Regions from separate parts of the Staphylococcus sp. 231237_7MaSpsaltlick genome, predicted to be linked through region 1. Evidence: riboswitches for the same ligand, from Rfam matches in the RefSeq annotation. Region 1 holds a riboswitch; each other region holds the start of a gene.

Region 1 (5,003 bases):
GCTTAATTCTGGCATACCAATTGTCATGACGATATATTCATAAGGCAATAATGAAGCAAAAGTACCTTGTACTACATTTTCCTTACCTTTACGAACATCAACAATTTTATACGTTCCATTTTGTTCCGCAGCTACTTCAATAGTTTTATTTGTTCTTTCAGTTGTCATAAACCACTGTTTAAGAAAGCGTTGGTCTGTCCACGCTTGGTATAATAATTCAGGCTCTACTTTGAATAATCTTTCAAGACGAATTTCAACATTCTCATTTTCTACATTGTATTTACCCACGATCGATTGTTCACCTACTTTCACTCTTATTACTATTCTAACGCATTCCACTATACTTCTAAACAATTAATACATAAATATAGTAATGTTCTTTAATATTTATAAAGCTTTAACAATCTCATTTTATCGCTATTAGTCAGTAAACGTCAAAACTTTCATTTTTAGTGAATATTATCTAAATAAACTTCACGCTTATCTTAGCATATTCTGTTCACATACTATTTATTAAAAAAAGCGAATGAGCCCGGTATACACATGCCCGGACTCAAATTTAATATCAATTATAATCAGTTAAAATTTAAAATCACAGTGAAAACAAAAAATTTTCGAATGCTTTCTAAATCCTATTTATCAATTTATAACTCCGACACACTAGCCAGTACTTAAAAGTCTACCTCACTTCAAATTTAAATATATCTTAATTACTTTTTATTTAATCTAGGCAATCTAAAGAAGATTGCTATCAGTCCACAAACACCTAATATCATTGGATAAATAGAATACGGTACTAATTCAAATGGAGATATAGACGCCACACCTGCAGCCGCAATCAGCTGAGGACTATATGGCAACATACCCTGGAAACAACTCGCAAACATATCTAAAATACTGGCTGATTTACGCGGATCTACATCATATTCTTCTGATATATCTTTCGCTAATGGGCCTGCCATTAATATAGAAATAGTATTATTTGCTGTTGATATATCTGCAACACTTACTAAGCCAGCAATCCCTAATTCTGCACCGCGTTTAGATTTAACTTTACTGCGTACAAAATTTAACAACCAAGTAATACCACCATTATGTTGAATCAACGCAACTAATCCACCAATGAGCAATGCAATAATCGCTATATCTTCCATGCCGATAATACCTTTAGATATTGAATTTAATAAGCCAGTCCATCCAAATGAACCATAAATTAATCCAATAATTGCAGAAAGTACAACACCACCGATTAATACGATAACGACATTTACACCTATTAGTGCTAAGATAAGCACAAATAAGTATGGAATTACTTTAATAAGGTCATAATCGTAACTTTTACTTGCATCTATGTGCGCACCATTAGTTAAAAACCAAAGCACAATAATAGTAAATATCGCACCAGGTAAGACAATTCTTATATTCACCTTAAATTTATCGCTCATTTTCGTTTTCTGAGTACGTACTGCAGCTATTGTAGTATCAGAAATCATCGATAAATTATCACCAAACATAGAGCCACCAACAACAGTAGCCATTGTGATAGCTGCTGAAACATCTGTAGCCTGACTTAAACCAAAACCAACTGGCGCTATAGCAGCTACCGTTCCTACAGACGTACCCATTGATAAAGATACAAACATACATATAATAAAGAGCCCGACAATAATTAAGTTTTCTGGTATTAATGATAACCCTAAATTAACTGTCGACTCCACGCCGCCCATATCTTCTGTCGTTTGGGAAAATGCACCTGCTAACAAGAAAATCAACATCATTAAAATAATATTAGAATGTCCTGCACCTTTTGTAAAAACTTCAACCTTTTTATGAAATGCTTCTTTTCTGTTTAATGCTAAGCCAACGATAGACGCAACTAATATAGCTACATTGAGTGGCATCGTAGTAAAGTCACCCGTACCAATACCTACACCTAAAAACATACCAACAAATACGATTAAAGGTATCAAAGCCCATGCGTTACCTTTTTTTGTCTCCTCCATACATAACCAACTTTCCTAAATATTAAAACAGAATCTAACATTCTATTATTTTTTAGTCCTAAAAATAAAAAAACTCTTTCTATTTAAGAAGAAAGAGTAATCTGTGATTCATTCTTATCTTCTAGCATAATTTATGCTACTGGATTTGGCACACGCATCATCATGTTGCCGAAGTATCAACGGGCCAGTCCCTACACTTCTCTTGATAAGTTATTATTTTATTTTATTACAGTACAGTATTAATCGTAATTCGTCAAATAGGAAAGCGGATAGAAAACAATTTTTATAAATGCTTTCATTTTCTCTCCCTTCCAACTATCTATTATTTCAATAAAGCTTATTTTGTTAAATATCTTTTAGTTACTCCATTGGACGTTCTATTGTGAATTTATTTCCTAAAGAAGCGTAATCATTACCCGCTAAACGAGCTACTGCACTAAGCGCATCGGCGTCTATTTTACTATCTTCAAAATAAACGGACTCATCAATATGAAACATGACTACTTCACCTATAATTAAGTCAGATCCTTCTTGAGAGTCACCTAACGGAATAATTCTATCTAACTTACATTCCATACGAATTTTTGCTTGTTCAATGCCAGGCACTGAAACTAATTCAGAGTCAACACAATTCAGGTTTGTTCTTTCCAATTCATTTTGGTTACGGATCAATGGTGCTGCTGTTTGGTTGATTTGTTCTACTGTAGCTTCATCTGTGATATGGACAACAAACGATGCCGTTTCCTCAATATTTAAAGAAGTGTCTTTGCGTTTCCCTTCAGAACGACCTGTAGAAATCATAATCATTGGAGGCGCACTATTAACAACGTTGAAAAAGCTAAATGGCGCTGCATTCAAACGCCCTTCTTTATCTTGGGAAGTAACAAATGCGATGGGTCTAGGTATCACACTACCACTTAATAATTTATAATTTTGCTTTTTAGTTAAAGTATCTGCTTTAAATTTCTTCATAAATGATTCCCTTACCTTTCTATAAATAAGAAGGAGGTAGGATATCAATGTATCCTTGCCTCCTTATACTTAGTATCGTCTAGATATCAAAATACTAATAGTTAAATTAGATTACGGTCTCATTTCTGCATCAATTCTAATCTAATTGGGTACCACCTGTCACACCATAAACTTGGCCTGTTGTATAGCTTGATTCCTCGGCAGCTAAATGGACGTATACGCCTGAAAGTTCAACGGGTTGGCCAGCTCTACCTAAAACTTCTTTTTGACCAAAAGTAGGAATTTTAGATTGGGGCTGTCCACCAGAAATTTGGAGCGGTGACCAGAATGGGCCTGGTGCTACACAGTTCACTCGAATCCCCTTACTACCTAATTCTTCAGATAAGCTTTTGGTAAGTGAAATAATAGCTGCTTTGGAAGCGGCATAATCATGCAAGATTGGACTTGGATTATACCCTTGTACAGATGACGTCAATGTAATCGTTGCACCTGGTTCTAAATAATCAATTGCTTTTTGCACTGACCAGAAAATAGGATAGACATTTGTTTCGAATGTCTCAGTAAATGATTCAGTATCAAAGCCTTTAAGATTATTTCTATATTGCTGATGTCCTGCTACAATTGTTACATTATCTAATCCACCAAGTTTATTATAAGCTGTTTCAACTAAATCATAGTTAAATTGTTCATCACGTATATCACCTGGGATTAATACCGCTTTACGACCCGCGGCTTCAATCACTTGTTGCACTTCTTCAGCGTCTACTTGCTCAGCCGGTAAGTAGTTAATCGCCACATCCGCACCTTCCTTTGCATAGGCAATAGCAGCGGCTCTACCGATAGCAGAATCTCCACCAGTCACTAACATCTTGTAATCTTTCAAACGTCCGTAACCGGTATAAGTTGTTTCACCACAATCAGGCTTAGGCTCTAATTTATCTTGTAAACCTGGAATGGCTTGTTCTTGTTTCGGGAAATCTTCACTTGAAAATTTTGTTCTAGGATCTTGTCCTGGCATATGCAAACACTCCTTATTTAAAGAATATGCTTATGCATTACCCTGATTTTTTAACTTTTAATACATCAATCGAAGATTCTATTTAGATTGTTCGTTTAAAAGTTTTTGTACAAAACTTACGAAATAATCAGGTACTTTTTCTAATATACGTTCATCTGGATCATATTTAGGATGATGCAGATCATATTCACTATTAGAACCAATAAACACAAATACACTTGGATATTTATTTGAGAAACCAGAAAAATCTTCTCCGATGGTTAATGGTTGATCCATAATACTCACATTATAACCTACCGATTTAGCAACCTCTATAGCGTCTTCTGTTAATTTTTCATCGTTAACAACTGCACCTGGTAAACGATGATATAACGTTTCAATTTCAACACCAAATGCTTCTGCAAGGCCACTTCCAATTGCACGCAAGCGTTTTTCGATGTAATTGCGTTTCTCTTCGTCAAAACTTCTCACTGTGCCTTGAACATAAGCTTCATCTGCAATAACGTTCCATGTATTACCACTCGATACTTCACCGATAGTAACAACGCCATTATCGAATGCTGATAAATTTCTACTAACAATTGATTGCACGCTATTAATTAATTGTCCTAACACAATAACTGGATCATTACCTTGTTCAGGTTTTGCAGCGTGAGCCCCTACACCTTTAATTTTAAATTCAAAACGATCTACCGATGATGTAATAACACCTGATTTTACTGCAAATTCATCAATGTCTAATGTAGGGTAATTATGATAGCCTAACACCGCTTTAGCGCCTTCTATCGCGCCTGTATCAGTAATATGATACGCACCATAACCTAGTTCTTCTGCAGGTTGGAAGATAATGCGTACGCGCCCAGCTAATTGCGATTCAATTTCTTTCAATTTTGTCGCTACTGCAAGTATGCTCGCCATATGAATATCATGTCCACAAGCATGCATCATACCTTCGTTCGTAGATGTAAATTCATGTACAACTTGCTCTTTAATAGGTAATGCATCTATGT
Region 2 (5,003 bases), on a different contig from region 1:
CTAAATAATCTAAGCCTAGTTTGTTTAAACTTGTTTCATATGCATTTGCGACGTTTTGTCTACCATAGTCATCAAGCCATAATTTAGAAGTAATGAATAAGTCACTTCTTTTTAATCCTGTTGAAGCTAATCCTTCAGCAATACCTTGACCTACCTTGTCTTCATTTTCATAAATCATCGCCGTATCGATATGTGTATAACCACTTTCAATTGCATGTTTTACTGATGCTGCACATTCATCGTTATTCTCCACGCGGAATGTACCTAAACCAACAATCGGCATCTCATTCCCATTGTAAAATGTAATATTTTCCAAGTTAAAATCCCCTTTTTATTTTGTTAATTATTATACTAATAAATATTTCGAAATATATAAATAAAAATGCCTAAATACTTATAATTAGTTCTTATTTTTGTATTTTCTTATGATATAAGATGACAGCTTCACATTTAATTTAACTTAATTTATTTATGCAGACGAATTAGAATTTTTTTTAATTTATCCTTAACAAAAAATGTCAACAAAAGCCTGATGGCTTTCGTTGACATTATGTACTACATTTCATTATTTTTCTTGAACTATGAAATTTGTAACTTTAGTTAAATGATTCAATTTCATCCATAACACGTTGTAAATCTTCAACGTTATATTGAATACGACCATGGAATACGAATTTATTAAAGTATTCATCCAATTGTTCTGGACCAACTAGCACTTTCGTATTTGAACTTTGCGCATAGTTTGAAATTGTTACATCACCTTCATTTTTAGGATTAAAATATAAAATTGTTGTCGGTGTGAATTTTAAATTTAATTCAGTTTGAATATCACCAGCAAGTTTCTCAATCTCATTTAAATGAGTAGTGTAATTAACAAAAGACAATGAATTTTCATCTTCATTTTGATCTAATACAAGGGTTTGTGGTTCTTGTCTATCAAGGTCCAAGGTATTAAATACCTGTTCCATCATAGGTTGTTCTTTAAACTGTGCGGCACTCACACCATTGTATACATGACCTTTTAATAATTGTGAATCAATAATATATAAACCAGTACGTGTAAGTACTAGGTGGCTAATACGCTGTACATCATTAAATTCATTTTTAGGTAAAAATATATTGGCCATAATATGCATATCTTCTGGACGAATTCTTTTTTCATTTACTAATCTTTCTCGAATGCCAATTAGTCTCATATCAGTTACATATTCACTTTGATTTTTAGAGAATAATTTTAATGCATCAATTTCCCTGTTTTTTGAACTAACTGTAGCATTATATTCTTCTTTTTGCTTTGTTACTGTTTTTTTATTTTCTATTCTTTCTTTTTCTAATTCTTCTTCATGCTCGTCGCTTAGTTTTTGTTCTCTGGTTTTGTATTGTTCTTCTACCTTTTGTTGTGCTTTCTTTTTACTTTTCAAAGCAATGATAAATAAAATGAAACAAATTATTGCTACAACAATTGCCACAATTAAACCAATCTCTAATGGTCCAAATGAATTCATAACAAAAAACGCTCCTTTATGTGTTCAGTAACTTAATTATAATAGATAAACGCATAGCATTCGATAGTAAAGTTAAAAAACTTTTTGTTCTTGTTAAGCTTTAACTGTATCTTTTAATAAATTAATTTTATCTAACTTTTCCCATGGTAATAATACATCTGTACGACCAAAATGACCATATGCAGCAGTTTGTTTATAAATTGGATGTTTCAAGTCTAACATTTTAATAATCCCAGCGGGTCTTAAATCAAAATGTTCTCTCACTGCTTCAACCAATTCACTTTCATTAACTTTTCCTGTGCCAAACGTATCTATAGAAATAGAAACTGGTTCAGCTACACCGATAGCATATGCAAGTTGTACCTCACATTTATCTGCTAATTCAGCAGCAACGATATTTTTAGCTACATAACGTGCAGCATATGCAGCTGAACGGTCTACTTTAGTTGGGTCCTTACCGCTAAAGCATCCCCCGCCATGACGTGCATAACCGCCATATGTGTCAACAATTATTTTACGCCCAGTAAGTCCTGCATCACCTTGTGGACCACCTATTACGAAACGCCCAGTAGGATTGATATAAAATTTTGTATCCTCATCTAAAAGTGCTTCTGGTACTGTTGGATAAATAACATGATGCTTGATATCATCTTGGATTTGTTCTAATTCAATATCTTCAGCATGTTGCGTTGATACAACAATCGTATCAATGCGATGTGGTTGATCTTGTTCATCATACTCTACAGTTACTTGTACTTTACCATCAGGGCGTAAATAGTCTAATATCTCATCTTTACGTACATCTGATAAGCGTTTAGCAAGTTGATGTGATAAGAAAATCGGTAAAGGCATGTATGTATCCGTCTCATTTGTTGCATAACCGAACATCAAACCTTGGTCGCCCGCTCCTGTAGCTTCTATTTCTTCTTCAGTAGCATCTTCACGATATTCTAAAGCTGTATCGACACCTTGAGCGATATCTGGTGACTGTTCATCAATTGCCGTTAACACTGCCATGGTTTGGCTATCGTAACCGTATTTAGCACGCGTATATCCAATCTCTTTAATTGTTTCTCGTACCACTTTTGGAATATCAACATATGTTGTTGTTGATATTTCACCTGAAATTAACGCCATACCAGTTGTTACTGTAGTCTCACAAGCAACACGTGCATGAGGGTCGTCTTTTAATATTTCATCCAATATAGCGTCAGATACTTGATCCGCTATTTTATCAGGATGTCCTTCTGTTACCGATTCTGAAGTGAATAATCTTCTATTGTAAGTCATAATTTGCTCCTTTAGTTTTAAATTACGAAAATTCTCTCTCTGTTGAGCTCATTAAAAAAGCCTTCTACACTATCAATAAATAGAGAGAAGGCCCTTATACGTCCATTCGCTCTTATCGTTCAGACGCTATTTGTCTGCAAACGGTTTGGCACCTTTCTTCGTATTAAGAAGAGGTTGCTGGGCTTCATTGGGTCCATGTCCCTCCGCCACTCAGGATAAGAGAATCCGTTAAGTTCTATAGTACAGAATCAACGATATAATGTCAATTTTACATTTATTAATATTTATTTAAAATTCCTTTTAAATTGGTATGGACTAATGATATATATGTGTTATACTCTGTAATTGTAAAGGCTTACAATAACTAAATAGCGTTGGAGGGATTAGTATGGCTGTAGATACATACACTTATACAAGCAAAATTGAAAGTATTTTAGACAAAAAATCTTCATTATTTCAATTATCTACAACACAGTTGTATAATAAAATTTTAAATAATGATGAAGGCGAACTTACCGAATTAGGTGCAATTAACGCTAGAACAGGTAAATATACAGGTCGTTCACCAAAAGATAAGTTTATTGTAAATGAGCCATCTTATAGAGATGATATTGACTGGGGTAATGTTAATCAACCGATTGAGGAAGAAACATTTTTAAACTTATACGATAAGGTACTAAATTATTTAGACAAAAAAGATGAACTATACGTATTCAATGGTTATGCAGGCAGTGATAACGACTCACAATTGAAATTAACTGTTGTAAATGAATTAGCGTGGCATAACTTATTTGCTCAAAATATGTTTATCCGTCCAAATTCAAAAGAAGAAGCACAAGAAATCAAACCAAACTTCACAATTATTTCAGCACCGCATTTTAAAGCCGATCCAGAAATTGACGGCACAAACTCAGAAACATTTATCATCACATCTTTCAAACATAAAGTCATCCTCATTGGTGGTACTGAGTACGCTGGTGAAATGAAAAAAGGTATTTTCTCCGTAATGAACTATTTACTACCTAAAGATAACATTATGAGCATGCACTGTTCAGCTAACGTTGGAGACAAAGGTGACGTTGCTTTATTCTTCGGTCTTTCTGGAACTGGTAAAACTACACTATCAGCTGATCCAACGCGTAAGCTTATTGGAGACGACGAACATGGTTGGAACGAAAATGGCATCTTTAACATTGAAGGTGGTTGTTACGCAAAAGCAATTAACCTTTCTTATAAAAAAGAACCTCAAATTTATGACGCTATTAAATACGGTACCATTTTAGAAAATGTTGTAGTTGACGAAGATGGTGACGTTGACTTCGATGATAATCAATACACAGAAAATACTAGAGCAGCATATCCAATCAACCATATTGAAAATATTGTAACACCATCTAAAGCGGCTCACCCTAATACAATTATTTTCTTAACTGCAGACGCTTTTGGTGTTCTACCACCAATTTCAAAATTATCCAAAGATCAAGCAATGTACCATTTCTTGAGTGGATTTACTGCTAAATTAGCTGGTACAGAACGTGGCGTAACTGAGCCAGAACCTTCATTCTCTACATGCTTTGGTTCACCATTCTTACCTCTAAACGCTAAAGTTTATGCTGATTTATTAGGCAACTTAATTGATCAACATGATGTTGATGTTTATCTTGTAAACACTGGCTGGACTGGTGGTAAATATGGCGTAGGGCGTCGTATTAGTCTAAGTTACACGAGACAAATGGTAAATCAAGCAATTACTGGAGAATTAAGAGAGGCTGAATATATTAAAGACGATATGTTCGGTTTAGATATCCCAGTAGAAGTTGAGGATGTTCCTCAAACTCTATTGAACCCTATTAATGCTTGGAGTAAGCCAGAAGCATATAGAGAACAAGCTCAAGATTTAATCAATCGTTTCAAACATAACTTCGAAAAATTTGGAGTAGAAGTAGATGATTTAGCAACACACGGCGGGTTCAAATAATATTTAATATCACAAATATCATATATAAAATAGAGGAGCGGGCGTAATGCCCACTCCTCTATTTTTATTTATTCTATTATATTTTATTTTTTTCCACATCTGTCATCCACTTCTTGATTTCATAAAGCGTTTCTTTTAAAGCAAAAGGTCTCGGTATGTGACCTTCTGACATTTGATAAAACGTACGGAAAGTCGTCCCCTTTCCCTCTAATTGCTGCGCTAAATAATAG
Region 3 (5,003 bases), on a different contig from region 1:
TATATATTTACGCCTGAAATAAGATCAATATTTAATGTAAAGGATGATGAACAACTTGTAGGTTTCTTATATCTTACAGATTTACAAGATGAGATGCCACATAGAAAACGTCATGCGGAGCAGGTAATAGAAAAGTTTTAAAGCAAATTTTAGGGAGTGAGATAAGAATCAAATTTTGCGTTAGATTCTTATCCCACTCCCAATTGTTATAGCTATTCACTCAAAATTTAAAAATAATGTTTATATAAAAAATGAGAGAGTGAGACAAAAATCTAATTCATTTAAAAAGATTTCGACGGCCTGTTAGTAAGGGCGAGTAGGGTTGAGAGGGACAAAAGGCCTACTTAAGTCTAAGGTTATTATAAGGTCCCACTAATTTAAAACTGGTTACAAGAGCTGGTGCTCATGCATAAGAACCACTAACTTTCAAAAGTGAAACACATGTGTATGGGCTCAGGTGTAAGAGCCACTAACTCAAAACTGATTGCATGAGCTAAAGCTCATGCATAAGAGCCACTAACTCAATAAATTGAGAAGTGGCTCTTTAAAGAAGTGGCTCTTTAAAAAATACTGCTATTACAAAGATTAAGGCTGGACATTTAATTTGCCCCAGCCACTTAAAATGAGATAAAAAATCTCAATTATTTAAATGTTTCAGCTAAAAATGATTCTACTTGTTCTGGTGATTTTGCATTAGCTGAGTGTAAGTGAGCTAATTTTTCTCCATTTTTAAATACTAATAAGCTTGGTATACCCATCACGTCGTTGTCAGCTGCAACGTCTTCAAGCTCATCACGATTAACTGTAAACCAATCGTAATCATTGTATTTTTCTTGGATAGGGTCAATCCACATATCCATTGCTTTACAGTCAGGACACCAGCCAGCTTCGAATTTCACAATAACTGGATTACTACTTTGTACAGTTTCTTTAAATGCTTCATTTGTATTAATAGGTTTCATAAATTTCTCCTTTTTAAAAATATAATTAAGCTTATTATAACGGACATTTTAAAGTTATAAAAAAAATCAGCTTATTAATTAGAGCGTTTTAGCAATAAATTTGATATATTAATGTTAACTAGTTATAGGAGGTACAGAATAATGATAAAATTTTACCAATATCCTAATTGTACTACTTGTAAAAAAGCAGCTAAGTTTTTACAAGACTACGGTGTGAGCTTTGAACCAATCGATATAGTGCAGCATACGCCCACTAAAAACGAGTTTAAAGAAATTTTAGAGGCTACAGATATCGATATAAATAAACTTTTTAATACGCACGGTGCTAAATATCGTGAATTAGGTCTTAAAGACAAAATGAGTGATCTTACTGATGATGAAAAGTTAGATTTATTATCAACAAATGGTATGTTGGTCAAAAGACCATTAGCTATTTCTGGAGACAAAGTTACAGTAGGTTTTAAAGAAGACCAATATAAAGCAACATGGTTATCTTAATTCCTTTTTTATAAAAAAAGTAATCTCTGTAAGTTGTAAATATAAATAATATATGTAAACGCTTCAACTATTGCTGTGAAAACATTATAAAAATATTAATATGTCAAGAAATAGTTGATTGTATGGTATGCATATGGCATCATTAATATGTAAAATCATTTAGGAGGGGATTCTCGTGGCAGTACCGAGTGAATTAAAATATTCTAAAGAACATGAATGGGTAAAAGTTGAAGGTAATACAGTAACTATTGGTATCACTGAATACGCTCAAGGTGAACTTGGCGACATCGTATTCGTTGAATTACCAGAAGTTGATGACGAAATTAATGAAGGCGACACTTTTGGTAGTGTTGAATCCGTAAAAACAGTTTCAGAACTATACGCGCCTGTATCAGGTAAAGTAGTTGAATCTAACGACGAGTTAGAAGATAGCCCAGAATTCGTAAATGAATCACCATACGAAAAAGCTTGGATGGTTAAAGTTGAACTAAGTGATGAAAGTCAATTAGATGAATTATTAACTGCTGAGCAATATTCAGAAATGATTGGCGAATAATATAACATTGAACTCCATGATATAATTATCTTGGAGTTTTTCTTATAGCACTGTAGATTATTGAAAACTTAGGAATTATATAAGCCTAACAAGTTCATCTTAATTTTAAAAAATGATAAATTATGGTTGTAATAATAAGAAATGTTTTAACTATGTAAATTATGTTTATTGTCACCACGGATTGTGAAGAACTAAGTAGAAAGATTTACTATCAACATTTAGAGGGTGGATGTCATGACGATACTGAACCAAGTAATTGTTGTCGAAGGAAAGTCAGACAAGAAACGAGTCAAACAGGTAATTGATCAACCGATAGAAATTATCTGCACGAATGGTACGATGGGTGTAGATAAATTAGATGAAATGATCGATACTTTATATGACAAGCAAGTATATATTCTTGTAGATTCTGATGATGAAGGTGAAAGAATACGAAAATGGTTCAAACGCTATTTAAGTGAGAGTAGACATATAAGAGTAGATAAAAAATTTTGTGAAGTTGCTCGTTGTCCTAGACCATATTTATCTAGAGTATTGGAAAAACATGGTTTTATAGTAAAGGATGAGGACAAAGTAGCGAAAGCAAGATTGGATTATATAGCTGAAAGGGTAAGTTTATTAACATGAATGTAACAAGTGAACAACGCGTTGACGTCAATAAATATATAAACGAAGATAAGTATCTTATATTTGGTTATACGCCAACATGTGGGACATGTAAGATTTCTGAACGTATGCTAGATATTGCGAATGATATTTTGAAATTACCTACAATAAAAATGGACTTAAACTTTCATCCCGATTTTAGCCAATCGTATGAAATTCAATCTGTACCAGTTTTATTAGTAATGTCAAAAGGTGAAGAGCAAAAAAGAATCTATGCGTTTCAATCGGTGCCTTATTTGTTAGAAAATTTAAAATAGTTATTGACGAAACATTAGTGCAATGGTAGGATTAAAAATAATTAAATAATGAAACTCTTATCACGAGAGGTGGAGGGATGTGCCCTATGAAGCCCGGCAACCGTCTTTAAAAGAAATGGTGCCAATTCACATAAAGTTTTAAAACTTTAGAAGATGAGAGAAGCAATTTTGCTTTCTCTATACTTCGGTGAACATAGAGGAAGCATTTTTTAATTGAAGGAATAGCAACACAAGGAGGAAACACTATGATTGAGTTAAATCAAATAGTCAAAAAGTACAAAACGAAAAAACAGGACGTACTGGCTGTAGATCATGTTGATTTAAGTATTCAATCAGGCTCGATTTTTGGAGTAGTTGGTTTTTCAGGTGCGGGGAAAAGTACTTTAATTAGACTTTTAAATAACCTCGAACAACCGACTTCAGGAGACGTCATTATCGATGGAGATACAATTGGTAAGCTATCAAAATCACAATTAAGAAAAAAGCGTCAAAAAGTGAGCATGATATTTCAACATTTTAATTTACTATGGTCGCGTACTGTATTAAATAATATTACATTTCCATTGGAAATAGCCGGGGTACCTCGCCGTGAAGCAAAACAACGAGCAAAAGAATTAGTAGAACTTGTTGGACTAAAAGGTAGAGAAAGTGCATATCCTTCAGAGCTGTCAGGTGGTCAAAAGCAACGTGTAGGTATTGCACGTGCGTTAGCAAACGAACCAACTGTATTACTTTGTGATGAAGCGACAAGTGCTTTGGATCCACAAACAACAGATGAAATTTTAGAGTTATTATTGAAAATTAAAGAAGAAAGAAATTTGACAATAGTGATTATCACGCACGAAATGCATGTCATTAGACGTATATGCGATGAAGTAGCTGTTATGGAAAACGGTCGTGTGATTGAACAGGGTCAAGTATCCACTGTCTTTGAAAATCCACAACATGCCGTTACAAAACGCTTTGTCAAAGATGATTTAAATGATGATTTCGATGAATCTATTAGTGACTTAGTATCGCTTAATGAAGATGATTATGTTGTACGTTTGAATTTCACAGGGAATAATGCCACGCAACCACTAGTGTCATACATAACGAAAACACATAATATTGATGTGAATATATTAGAAGCTAATATTAAACATACAAAAGACGGTTCACTTGGATTCTTAGTAATTCAATTGGGCGAGGTAAATTCAGAAAAATTCGAAAAGTTCAAAAATGATTTAGAAGCGCAACATGTATCAGTGGAGGTGTTAAGACATGGGTAATTCATTGAGTGACATCCTCCGCGAGATGTTTACAATGCCAAACGTCAGCTGGGACGAAGTTTGGTTAGCGACATACGAAACAATTTATATGACAGTAATTTCGACAATTTTTGCGTTTGTATTAGGTTTAATATTAGGTGTATTACTATTTTTATCAGCTAAAAGTAAATCACCTATAGCAAGAGTTTTCTATAGCGTTGTTTCATTTATAGTTAACTTGTTTAGAGCGATACCATTTATTATTTTAATACTTTTATTAATTCCATTTACAAGTTTAGTCTTAGGCACGATTAGTGGTCCAACTGGAGCATTACCAGCTTTAATCATTAGTGCGGCGCCATTCTATGCTAGACTTGTAGAAATTGCATTTAAAGAGATTGATAAAGGTGTTATTGAAGCGGCTTGGTCAATGGGTGCTACTACTTGGACTGTAGTCAAAAAAGTACTTTTACCTGAAGCGATGCCAGCGTTAATTTCAGGTATTACTGTTACAGCGATTGCTTTAGTAGGTTCAACTGCAGTGGCCGGTGTTATTGGTGCAGGTGGTTTAGGTAACCTAGCTTATTTAACAGGTTTCACTAGAAATCAAAATGACGTTATTTTTGTTTCAACAATTTTAATCCTTATTATAGTGTTCATCATTCAATTTATTGGTGATTGGGCTACTAATAAAATTGACAAGAGATAATCTTAAAAAGGGGGACTTTTTATATGAAAAAATTATTTAGTTTAGCTTCTGTGCTTGTATTAGCGCTTGTTTTAGCAGCCTGTGGGAATAGTGGAGGTAGTGAAG

What was found. A riboswitch is a leader RNA that binds a small molecule or an ion and turns the genes downstream of it on or off. The one in region 1 is predicted to bind S-adenosylmethionine.
Region 2: another riboswitch for S-adenosylmethionine. It lies ahead of metK (methionine adenosyltransferase); the one in region 1 lies ahead of ACF91D_RS00700 (Na+/H+ antiporter NhaC family protein).
Region 3: another riboswitch for S-adenosylmethionine. It lies ahead of ACF91D_RS12745 (methionine ABC transporter ATP-binding protein); the one in region 1 lies ahead of ACF91D_RS00700 (Na+/H+ antiporter NhaC family protein).

What each region holds. Positions count from the first base shown of each region.
Region 1 is NZ_JBICNX010000001.1:124,848-129,850, forward strand. It holds gene ACF91D_RS00695 (SRPBCC family protein) at 1-288, opposite strand, end outside; gene ACF91D_RS00700 (Na+/H+ antiporter NhaC family protein) at 711-2,003, opposite strand; SAM riboswitch class I at 2,115-2,215, opposite strand; gene ACF91D_RS00705 (flavin reductase family protein) at 2,364-2,975, opposite strand; gene ACF91D_RS00710 (SDR family oxidoreductase) at 3,112-3,993, opposite strand; gene ACF91D_RS00715 (amidohydrolase) at 4,072-5,003, opposite strand, start outside.
Region 2 is NZ_JBICNX010000007.1:243,640-248,642, forward strand. It holds gene ACF91D_RS15610 (aldo/keto reductase) at 1-316, opposite strand, end outside; gene ACF91D_RS15615 (nuclease-related domain-containing protein) at 597-1,505, opposite strand; gene metK (methionine adenosyltransferase) at 1,599-2,795, opposite strand; SAM riboswitch class I at 2,905-3,017, opposite strand; gene pckA (phosphoenolpyruvate carboxykinase (ATP)) at 3,184-4,773, shown strand; gene ACF91D_RS15630 (alpha/beta hydrolase family protein) at 4,850-5,003, opposite strand, start outside.
Region 3 is NZ_JBICNX010000005.1:402,378-407,380, forward strand. It holds gene ACF91D_RS12715 (nitroreductase family protein) at 1-141, shown strand, start outside; gene ACF91D_RS12720 (thioredoxin family protein) at 642-962, opposite strand; gene ACF91D_RS12725 (arsenate reductase family protein) at 1,104-1,460, shown strand; gene gcvH (glycine cleavage system protein GcvH) at 1,636-2,016, shown strand; gene ACF91D_RS12735 (toprim domain-containing protein) at 2,251-2,643, shown strand; gene ACF91D_RS12740 (thioredoxin family protein) at 2,640-2,939, shown strand; SAM riboswitch class I at 2,994-3,099, shown strand; gene ACF91D_RS12745 (methionine ABC transporter ATP-binding protein) at 3,185-4,210, shown strand; gene ACF91D_RS12750 (methionine ABC transporter permease) at 4,203-4,898, shown strand; gene ACF91D_RS12755 (MetQ/NlpA family ABC transporter substrate-binding protein) at 4,922-5,003, shown strand, end outside.